Regions from separate parts of the Thalassobacillus hwangdonensis genome, predicted to be linked through region 1. Evidence: riboswitches for the same ligand, from Rfam matches in the RefSeq annotation. Region 1 holds a riboswitch; each other region holds the start of a gene.

Region 1 (3,276 bases):
TCCTCAAGACTTTTAATGTTTTTGGAGTAGATCCCCATCGGTTCGATATGGATTCCACCCAGGTTGACGAAATCGAAGTCGTTTTGCGCCTTTTGTTCCTCCAAATAAGGGATGTGCTGGAAGTAGTTCGCATCAATTTCACCAGAATCCAAGTCTTTGTTGGGCAGGACATAATCCTGGTATGTTTCGATTTTCAGGTTGATGCCTTCTTCTTCAAGCAATGGTTTTGCCTCTTCCAATACCTCGGAGTGAGGAACACTTGTCGCACCTACGACAAGTTCATCTGAATCGCCATCGGAACTTCCACAAGCAGCCAATACTAAAATCAACAGACTTCCTACAATCAAGCTTAACGTTTTTTTCATTTCTAACTCCCCTTTATAAATATGATTTATCTTTTATCCAATTTTCTGGAGATGAAATCCCCGATGAATTGGAAAATGAATACGATGATTACAATGAGTACCGTTGCAACAAACACGATATCGAAGTCGCTCCGTTGGAATCCATAGAAATAAGCGAAATCTCCTAACCCCCCGGCACCGATAATTCCTGCAACAGCGGTATATCCGATTAATGCAATGGCTGTTACTGTAAGACCAGAAACGAGTGCAGGCATCGATTCCTTCAATAACACCTTGAAAATGATTGTGGATGTCTTAGCACCCATTGCTTTGGCAGCTTCTAATACTCCTTTATCGATTTCCTTCAAGGCGATTTCAACCAATCGTCCGTAAAAAGGAGCTGCACCAATGATCAGGGCAGGTATAGCTCCTTTTGGCCCTCGGATCGTACCCATCAGAAAATCGGTGAACGGAAACAAAAGAAGGATCAGGATAATAAACGGGATGGCACGGAATACATTGACAATGGATGCTGTAATACCATTGATGACTTTGTTCTGCCAAAGCCCACCTGGTGAGGACAGATATAGAGTAAGACCAAGCAAGATTCCGAATATCAGTGTTCCCAGAAGTGAAACAAGTGTCATGTACATTGTTTCATTCGTCGCTGTAATGAGATCCTCGACCTTCACGTTTGGGAATAGGTTTTCAAGCATTCGGGTTCACCTCTACTTCTACAGATGTTTCTTTGATGTATGCGATGGCACGGTCGGTTTCCTCTGAATCTCCGGTAACATGGACGATTAATGTGCCATACGCTCCTTTTTGTGTCTGGGTGATCTTCCCGTGAAGAATATTGATATCGACCGTGAAGTTCCTGGCAAGCTCGGTGATCAGCGCCTGGTTCGTGTTTTCACCGACAAAATGAAGCTTGAGAATTTTGCCGGAAGCATAGTTCTGATGAATCAACTCCAGTGAATGCGCTTGCTCTGTATCTCCCATCACCTGATCTACGAATTTTCGTGTGACGGGCTTTTCCGGATGGAGAAAAACATCCAGCACATCTCCTTGCTCCACAACTTTCCCATCTTCCATTACTGCCACGCGGTGACATATCTTCCGTATGACATGCATTTCATGGGTAATCAGGATAATCGTCAATCCTAATTTCTTATTGATATCCACCAGCAAATCCAGAATGGAATCGGTGGTTTCGGGATCAAGCGCAGATGTCGCTTCATCGCATAACAATACTTTCGGATTATTTGCCAGTGCTCTCGCTATCCCCACGCGCTGCTTTTGTCCGCCACTCAACTGAGAAGGGTAGGCATTTTCCCTGCCACTTAAGCCGACGAGTTCAATCAGTTCCTGTACTCGTGCATGTCGTTCCTCTTTGGGCATCCCTGCTATTTCCAATGGAAAGGCGATATTATCTTTTACTGTTCTTGACCATAGCAAGTGAAAGTGCTGAAAGATCATCCCTATTTCCTGTCTTGTAAGTCTAAGTGCTTTCTTACTCAGCCCGGTAATTTCCTGATTTTCAATGGTCACTTGACCACCGCTCGGTTCTTCCAGACGGTTCAATAGGCGGATGAATGTACTTTTTCCGGCACCACTATAACCGATCACACCGAATATTTCTCCTTTTTCAATGGTCAGGTCCAAGTTGTCGACTGCTTTCACCTGGTGATCCCGACTTTGAAAAACCTTTGATAACCCTTTGATGGTAATCATGTTCGAATGACCTCCTAAAACTAAAAAATGCCTTTCTGTTCAGGAGAACAGAAAGGCATCGTAAAACATAAGGTTCTGTTCTCTCATCTGTCAGAGTCTTTTATACTCTGCAGGATTTGGCACCTTTCCAAGCTGTAACAGCTTGTCGGTTGCCGGGCTTCATCGGGCCAGTCCCTCCGCCTCTCTGGATAAGAGATTTTATTCAATTATCGTATTAACTCGTTAATGCTTTATCTCACTTAAGTGACTAAATTGAATTGTAGCATCGTTTTAAATCTTCTGTCAATAATTTTTGCAAATAAATATTGTTTTGAGATATTACTGGTGGGTGAAAGAACGTCTCGCTTTCCGCGGGGAAGACGGCAAGCCTCCTCGGGCTATGCCCTGTGGGGTCTAGCCAGTCTTGCAATTCCCGCAGGAGTCTCAACGTTCTTTCATCCACCATATGATTAGGTGATTTCTCAAAACCTCCAAATCAATTTTAATTACGAATTTCTTTGATGAGAGTTGATTAAATTAGTTATTTCGAGAAATAAGTTAATCGTGCATAGGTGGGCGGGAAAGGACGAGACTCCAGTGGGAGAAGGAGCTAGGCAAGACCCCGGAAGGCGTAGCCTGAGGAGGCTTGCCAGTTCCCCCACAGGAAAGCGAGTCCTTCCCTGTCGCCCAAACTCTTACAAACGTCTCGAAATTTCCCACGCAAATGATATGAAAGCATTAAAAAAATCTCTTCAAAGAGAAGAGATTCGGGTTCCGTCACTGCTTCTCTCATCTTCCAAAGCTGATCACTTTATGATCGCTTTGCTGGAATTAGCACCGTGTTTGTTTCCAAACCGGTTGCTGGGCTTCGTAGGGCCAGTCCCTCCGCCTCTCTGGATAAGTTCAGATGTCGCTATTCGATTAAGAAATATGTTAGCATGGGATGAAACAACCGTCAACTACTTCTTGTAAGGGGAGAATTAAGATGAAAAAAGCACCGTCATTTTGTTTACCTGAAATAGAGTCAGGACAGCCTCACTGTCTGGACGATTACGCCGGCAAGGTTGTCGTGCTGACATTTTGGGCTTCCTGGTGCCCTGATTGTTCCAGAGACCTTCCCCAAAAAGAACAACTTCATGGTTCGATGGATTCAAACAAGGTTAAATTGATTGCCATCAATGCGGCTTCAAGAGAAAGAGCAATGGAGGAAGGCAGCAAA
Region 2 (3,276 bases), on a different contig from region 1:
CTATGCTTGCCACGGAATAAAATTTTCAGGGCTTAAATCAGCATGTTGCTCATAATATAAAAGGAGACCTTTTTAAGGTCCCCTGTCATTGATCATTCGGAATGTCGCAACTGTCGTCCGTGCATACGCCGGTTGCTTCATTATCGGATGACACCGTTTCAAACACGGGCTGTTGCTGTTCTTCGTCCCATGCTTTGCTCAGTGCATTTTTGAAGACATCGACCGGTTGTGCGCCAGAAACCGCGTACTTCCGGTTGATGACAAAGAATGGAACACCTTGTACGCCGATGGTGCGGGCTTCAGCTTCGTCTTTACGGACAGAATCGGTATAACGTTCGCTAGCTAACACCTCTCTGACTTCTGCTTCGTCCAGACCTGCATCCAGAGCCAGCTCCGTAAGTGTGTCATGGTCTCCCATGTTCTTGGCTTCTGTGAAGTAGGCGTGGAAGAAGCGCTCGTGTACTTCTTTTTCAACACCTTTGTCTTTAGCAAGGTGAGTGAGACGGTGGGCATCGAGTGTGTTGGTTGGGATGACATCATCAAATCGGAAATCGAGTCCTACACCTTTTGCCTGCTCCACCATGTTGTCACACATCTGCTTCGCTTGTTCAATGCTTGTGCCATACTTGCTCGCTAATCGTTCATACATGACAGATTCGGTGTTCTTTTCTGCACCAGGATCCAGTTCGAAGCTTTTGAATTCGATTTCGACTTGATTCTTTCCTTCGAAATCAGCTAAAGCTGCTTCTAGACGACGCTTACCTATATAACAAAATGGACATACAATATCGGACCAGATTTCAATTTTCATATGGGACACCTCTTTTGATTTTTTACATAAACTTGCTGTCAGTTTAACACGGAAGAGGGGGTGGGGCTTAACGATACGCTTGATGTGCCTATTTATCTCAAATTCTAAGCTTTGGGCTTTACAGGACTGTTGAAGGCATGTATAATTCCAATTAAATATTAAAAATACAACATAAACTTCTTATCCAGAGAGGCGGAGGGACTGGCCCTTTGATGCCCGGCAACCATCGGATCGATCGCGATCTGAACGGTGCCAATTCCTGCAGGAACCTAGTGATTCCTGAGAGATGAGAGGATCGTAAGCATACATTTACGACCCCCTTTCTTATGGATAAGAAAGGGGGTTCTTTCGTATAGAAAGAGCGCCACGATCTCTCGGAAAGAAGTGGAGTTTGTAGCGAAAGGAAGATGTAAGATGGCAACAGCGATTTTTGCAGCAGGGTGCTTCTGGGGAGTGGAAGCATGGTTTGAACGAATTGATGGCGTAGTGGAAACGAAGGTTGGATACACAGGTGGGAAGGTGGACCGACCTTATTATGAACTCGTAAAAACAGGGAAGACCGGTCATGCTGAGTCAATCAAAATCGACTATGATGCTTCCGTGATTTCTTATCAACAGCTGGTGGATGCGTTCTTCGAGTGTCATGACCCGACCTCGAAGAATCGCCAGGGCGAAGATGTAGGATCACAATATCGATCCGTCATTTTCTATCTGGATGAGAGTCAGCGTTATATTGCAGAGGAAAAAATCAAGCAATGGAATGAAAAAGGTGTATTCAAAAAATCGATCGTTACAGAGGTGGCGCAGGCAGGAACCTTTTACGATGCGGAGGAATACCACCAAAAATACTTGCAGAAGAACGGATCTGCTGCTTGTGGAATCGTGTGATGGCTACCCATCACACGATTTTTTTGAATATAGATAAAGCCCATCTGATTTTTTCGATTCAGGCCAACCACGAAAGGCGAAGGTATTCGATAGAATCCAGCCTTCATAGGTTCGTAAATTCTCCTGCAGTTGAATCATTCCACCAGTATAGAGGTAACAATATAAGAAGTCATACGTATCTAATGATTCGGTGAGGAAGTTTTTCCTTAAAATGACCAGGTTGTCCTGTGGCTGTAGCAGCAGTCGTAACTTCATATAAAGGTATGGAACCGGAGACGTTTCATAGGCTGTGATCCTAGTGTCAGGGAAAGCTTTTGCAAAAGCGAATGCTACTGTTCCCCAGCCAGCCCCGAGTTCAGCGATGCTCGCTGGCTTCACCTCTTTTGTATAAGCCAACACCTTTTTGATGGTCCGGCGTGATGTCGGTGTGGGACCGATCCCATTTTTCCAGGTGTATAGTAAAAGAGAAACAAGTGTCAATGTCGTGAATAGCAGGACGAAAAGGGGTAAAATGATATCAAGGATTGCAATCACCTCTAAAGGAAAGGATGGATCCTCCATGCAGATGGTCCACACAATGGAAGAATTGGAACATACTATCCATCATCATACGATGGCGCTCGTCTACATATCAAGACCGAACTGTTCTGTATGTCATGCATTGCTGCCCCAGGTGGAATTGCTGCTTGAAAGCTATCCTGAAGTGAAAGCTGTGCATGCCGACGCGGATGAAATTCCGGAAGTCGCGGGTGCTTTTTCGATTTTTACCGTCCCGGTCATCATGGTCTTTCTTGAGGGTAAGGAAATGTTCAGGGAAGCACGGTTTGTGCCGATGGAATCATTGGAGCGACAATTAAGCAAAATTTATAATGCGATACTATAAGTGTCTTTTGGCAGGGGGTCATTCGACCTAATTCTTTTAGGTGGATACTCCCCTTTTCGTGTCGAATTGCAGACTTTTTTGACGATTGCTATATAATTGGTAGCAAAGTGAAGGAAAGGGGAATATTCGTGGGAGAACTGAACGTAATAAAAAACGATACACAGCTTGCATTAGCAAAGAACAATTCTACGAGTATCCGTCTGCTTGAAGAAGGTGACGGAACGGAAATCATGAAACAGACGATCAATAAGGACAAGATGTTCTACGTCTATCCAAATGATGACCCGAATACCCTTGAATTCTTTTATATCTTATCAGGTGAAATTGAGTGGGATGAGGACGGAAAGCGGGTAAAGCTTGGACCGAATGATTCCTATTCTACCAGAGGATTGAAAAAGCCCGTACTGTTTGAAACGATTACGGACGTCACCTATTTGTGGTTCACGACTGCACCGATTTTCCATCAGATCAGTAAGAGCATGGCGGACTTATGGGAGTTCATCCAGATGGTCGACAGCGAGCAGAAGTTTGCGTATGACCACAGTGAACGGGTGGCGAAATATAGTATTAAAATTGCGAAAAAGCTGGAGTTTGGTCCAAAGCGACTGCAGGACATGTTCCATGCAGCGTTTTTACACGATATCGGAAAGCTGAACGTCTCAGATCATATTTTGAATAAGCCAGGCAAGTTGAC
Region 3 (3,276 bases), 990 kb from region 1:
CAGAACATACAAGTCGATGTGAATACACAGGTGACCGAGGTTGTCGAGGAAGTCAGTCCAGCGGTAGTCGGTGTTGTCAATATGCAGTCTCAGTCCAGCTTTTGGCAGCAGGAAGAGCAAGGAGAAGCTGGTACTGGATCCGGTGTCATTTACAAAAAAGATGGGGATACCGCATATGTGGTCACCAACAACCACGTGATCGATGGGGCTGATGAAATTGAAGTTGTCCTTTCCAACGAAGAACGGGTTAAAGCGGAATTGATTGGCGGAGACTTGTTCACCGACCTTGCCGTATTGAAGATGCCGGCTGATAAAGTGGAAAAGGTAATCGATCTCGGTTCATCCGACAAAATTAAGGTTGGGGAACCCGCGATTGCGATTGGAAACCCCCTAGGCCTGCAATTTTCTGGATCGGTTACAAAAGGGGTCATCAGTGGTAAACAGCGAGCAATTCCTCAGGATTTCAACGGAGATGGTCAGCCCGACTGGCAGGCAGATGTCATTCAGACGGATGCGGCTATCAACCCAGGGAACAGTGGTGGTGCCTTGATCAATATCAAAGGACAGCTGATTGGAATCAACTCGATGAAAATCGCTAGATCAGCGGTTGAAGGAATTGGATTTGCCATCCCGATCGACGAAGCGAAACCGATCATTAATGAGCTGGAGACACAAGGGAAAGTGACTCGTCCATTCCTCGGTGTGGAGGCTTATTCACTGACAGATGTACCTAGCCGTGAATGGGAGGAAACGCTCAAGCTACCTGAAGAAGTCCAAGGTGGGGTCTATATCCGCTCCATTGAACCATTATCCCCAGCAGCTAAAGCAGGGTTGAAAGAGCTCGATGTCATCACGGAATTGGATGGAGAACCGATCCAGAACATCATCGAACTGAGAAAACATTTATATGCAGAAACGAAAGTCGGCGACGAAATGACCGTAACATTCTACCGGAACGGTGAACAGCAGCAAGTAACCGTCACGTTAGCCGCCCAAGATGATTTTTAAGTAAGTAACCTTTCCTGAAGTGGAGATGATCCACATGTCAGGAAAGGTTTTTTTGTGTAAAATAATATCCACAGGTTGTTAGTAAGTTGAGGATAAGCCAAATAGATATAGTAGCGAACATAAATTCCTATACCAAATAGAGAAACTACCTGTTGATATGTGGATAATTTTTGTGGATAAACTGTTTGCAGTGTGGAATAACATGTGAATAATGAGTCATCAACAGGTAATGTGCGTAATTTTGTGGATAAAAAATGAAAGCGTCAAGCAAAGGCAGTAAAGACAGGGAATAGCGAAAATGCACGAAAATATTTTGAAAATTTTTATTGACACCGTTTATTCAGGTGTATTAGTATTAGCATCAACATTAAAAAACGAATAGCAATCAATCTTCTTATCCAGAGAGGTGGAGGGACTGGCCCTTTGATACCTCGGCAGCGGATTTCATGGTGTACCATGAAAAACTGTGCCAATTCCAGCGAGTGCGTATGCACTTGAAAGATGAGAAGAGACGGTACATAGATCATTATGGACCCCTCTTCTTGTTTTTCAGGAAGAGGGGTTCTTTTCGTTTATTTGAAAGGAGTGTACAGCATGATCCACTTTGAGGATGTCAGTAAGGTGTACGAGAACGATGGCAAGGAATTGAGGGCTGTCGATCACGTAGATCTGAGAATCGAAAAAGGGGAAATCTTCGGTGTCATAGGTTTCAGTGGTGCTGGTAAAAGCACCTTGATCCGGCTCGTCAATCTGATTGAGGCACCAAGTGATGGGAAAGTGCTCGTTGATGGGCGTAATTTAGCTGCCTTACCTAAACCAGAACTTAGGAAGGTGCGGAGAAAGATCGGGATGATTTTTCAGCATTTCAACTTATTGGAGTCGAAGACCGTCTATCAGAACGTTGCGTTCCCATTGTCACTTGCGAAGGTTCCTAAAAAGGAGATTGAAGCGCGGGTTACGGAAATTCTTGAGTTTGTCGGATTGGAGGATAAAGCGAAACAGTATCCTGACCAGTTGTCTGGAGGACAAAAGCAGCGGGTTGGTATCGCAAGGGCATTGACCACTTCTCCTGAAATTCTGCTTTGCGATGAAGCAACTTCTGCACTGGATCCGCAGACGACGAAGTCCATCCTGGATTTATTGAAAAGAGTCAGGGATCAGTACAACATAACCATTTTGATGATTACGCATGAAATGCAGGTGATCAAAGAGGTGTGTGACAAGGTTGCGGTGATGGAAAATGGGAAAGTAATCGAGCAGGGAACAATTTTCGATGTCTTTTCCAATCCTGAACATCCGACTACGAAAAACTTCGTTCGCACTGTCATGCAGGATGACATTCCAGCCTCGATCCTTAAGCAGGTGGAAGGTAGAGCAGGAGGACGCCACGTTTACCGGGTAACTTTTCTCAGGGAAACAGCGGGGGAACCGATTCTGTCGAAAACAGCCAAGAATTTCGATGTCGATGTGAATGTGCTTTATGGACAGATTACGGAACTGCAGGGGGTCCCATTCGGCAATCTGATTGTCGAACTTCAAGGAGAAGATGCTGAAATTCTGAGGGCCATCCATTTTATCCAATCCTCGGTGGCAGTGAAGGAGGTAGTTGCAGATGCAGGTTGATTTGAGAGAGTTTTGGCCGAAAATCCTTGAAGCTACCAATGAAACTTTGGCAATGGTAGGCTTCTCATTATTATTCGCAACATTGATCGGACTTCCACTTGGGATTGCGCTCGTCGTGACAAGGCCGAACGGACTGCTACATAACCGTCCGCTTTTCAATGTACTGAACGCTATCGTCAACTTTTTCCGTTCGATTCCATTCATCATTCTGCTGGTGGCAATTCTGCCGATTACGCGGTTGATTGTCGGAACAACGATTGGTACATCAGCGGCAGTCGTTCCGCTCGTATTCTTTGCAGGCCCATACATTGCAAGGCTCGTGGAAAGCAGCCTGCTTGAAGTGAAGCCAGGTGTCGTGGAGGCAGCGGAAGCGATGGGAGCGACTCCATGGCAGATCGTATTTAGGGTGCTTGTGCCAGAAGCGTTAAGTTCACTCATTTTGAACTTGACGATCGCAACGATCGGACTCGTCGGAGCATCGGCGATGGCAGGGTTCGTTGGTGGAGGCGGTCTTGGGGACTTAGCAATCGCATACGGCTATCAGCGATTTGAAACTGAAGTGATGATCATTACGGTGCTGTTGCTGGTCGTAATGGTGCAAGGACTGCAATCCGCAGGAAATCATTTATCCAAAGGCATCAGAAG

What was found. Region 1 has a riboswitch for S-adenosylmethionine ahead of ACFQ2J_RS14890 (methionine ABC transporter ATP-binding protein). Riboswitches for the same ligand answer to the same signal wherever they lie in the genome.
Region 2: it holds a riboswitch for S-adenosylmethionine, as region 1 does, so the genes downstream of both, msrA (peptide-methionine (S)-S-oxide reductase MsrA) here and ACFQ2J_RS14890 (methionine ABC transporter ATP-binding protein) in region 1, are expected to answer to the same signal.
Region 3: it holds a riboswitch for S-adenosylmethionine, as region 1 does, so the genes downstream of both, ACFQ2J_RS09715 (methionine ABC transporter ATP-binding protein) here and ACFQ2J_RS14890 (methionine ABC transporter ATP-binding protein) in region 1, are expected to answer to the same signal.

The regions. Positions count from the first base shown of each region.
Region 1 is NZ_JBHTKL010000005.1:1,092,812-1,096,087, reverse strand. It holds gene ACFQ2J_RS14900 (MetQ/NlpA family ABC transporter substrate-binding protein) at 1-365, opposite strand, end outside; gene ACFQ2J_RS14895 (methionine ABC transporter permease) at 392-1,060, opposite strand; gene ACFQ2J_RS14890 (methionine ABC transporter ATP-binding protein) at 1,053-2,078, opposite strand; SAM riboswitch class I at 2,159-2,273, opposite strand; SAM riboswitch class I at 2,844-2,961, opposite strand; gene ACFQ2J_RS14885 (TlpA family protein disulfide reductase) at 3,043-3,276, shown strand, end outside.
Region 2 is NZ_JBHTKL010000006.1:204,262-207,537, reverse strand. It holds gene ACFQ2J_RS16560 (DsbA family oxidoreductase) at 86-811, opposite strand; SAM riboswitch class I at 989-1,104, shown strand; gene msrA (peptide-methionine (S)-S-oxide reductase MsrA) at 1,226-1,699, shown strand; gene ACFQ2J_RS16550 (hypothetical protein) at 1,703-2,260, opposite strand; gene ACFQ2J_RS16545 (thioredoxin family protein) at 2,259-2,582, shown strand; gene ACFQ2J_RS16540 (HD domain-containing phosphohydrolase) at 2,711-3,276, shown strand, end outside.
Region 3 is NZ_JBHTKL010000005.1:105,917-109,192, forward strand. It holds gene ACFQ2J_RS09710 (S1C family serine protease) at 1-1,008, shown strand, start outside; SAM riboswitch class I at 1,400-1,516, shown strand; gene ACFQ2J_RS09715 (methionine ABC transporter ATP-binding protein) at 1,603-2,631, shown strand; gene ACFQ2J_RS09720 (methionine ABC transporter permease) at 2,621-3,276, shown strand, end outside.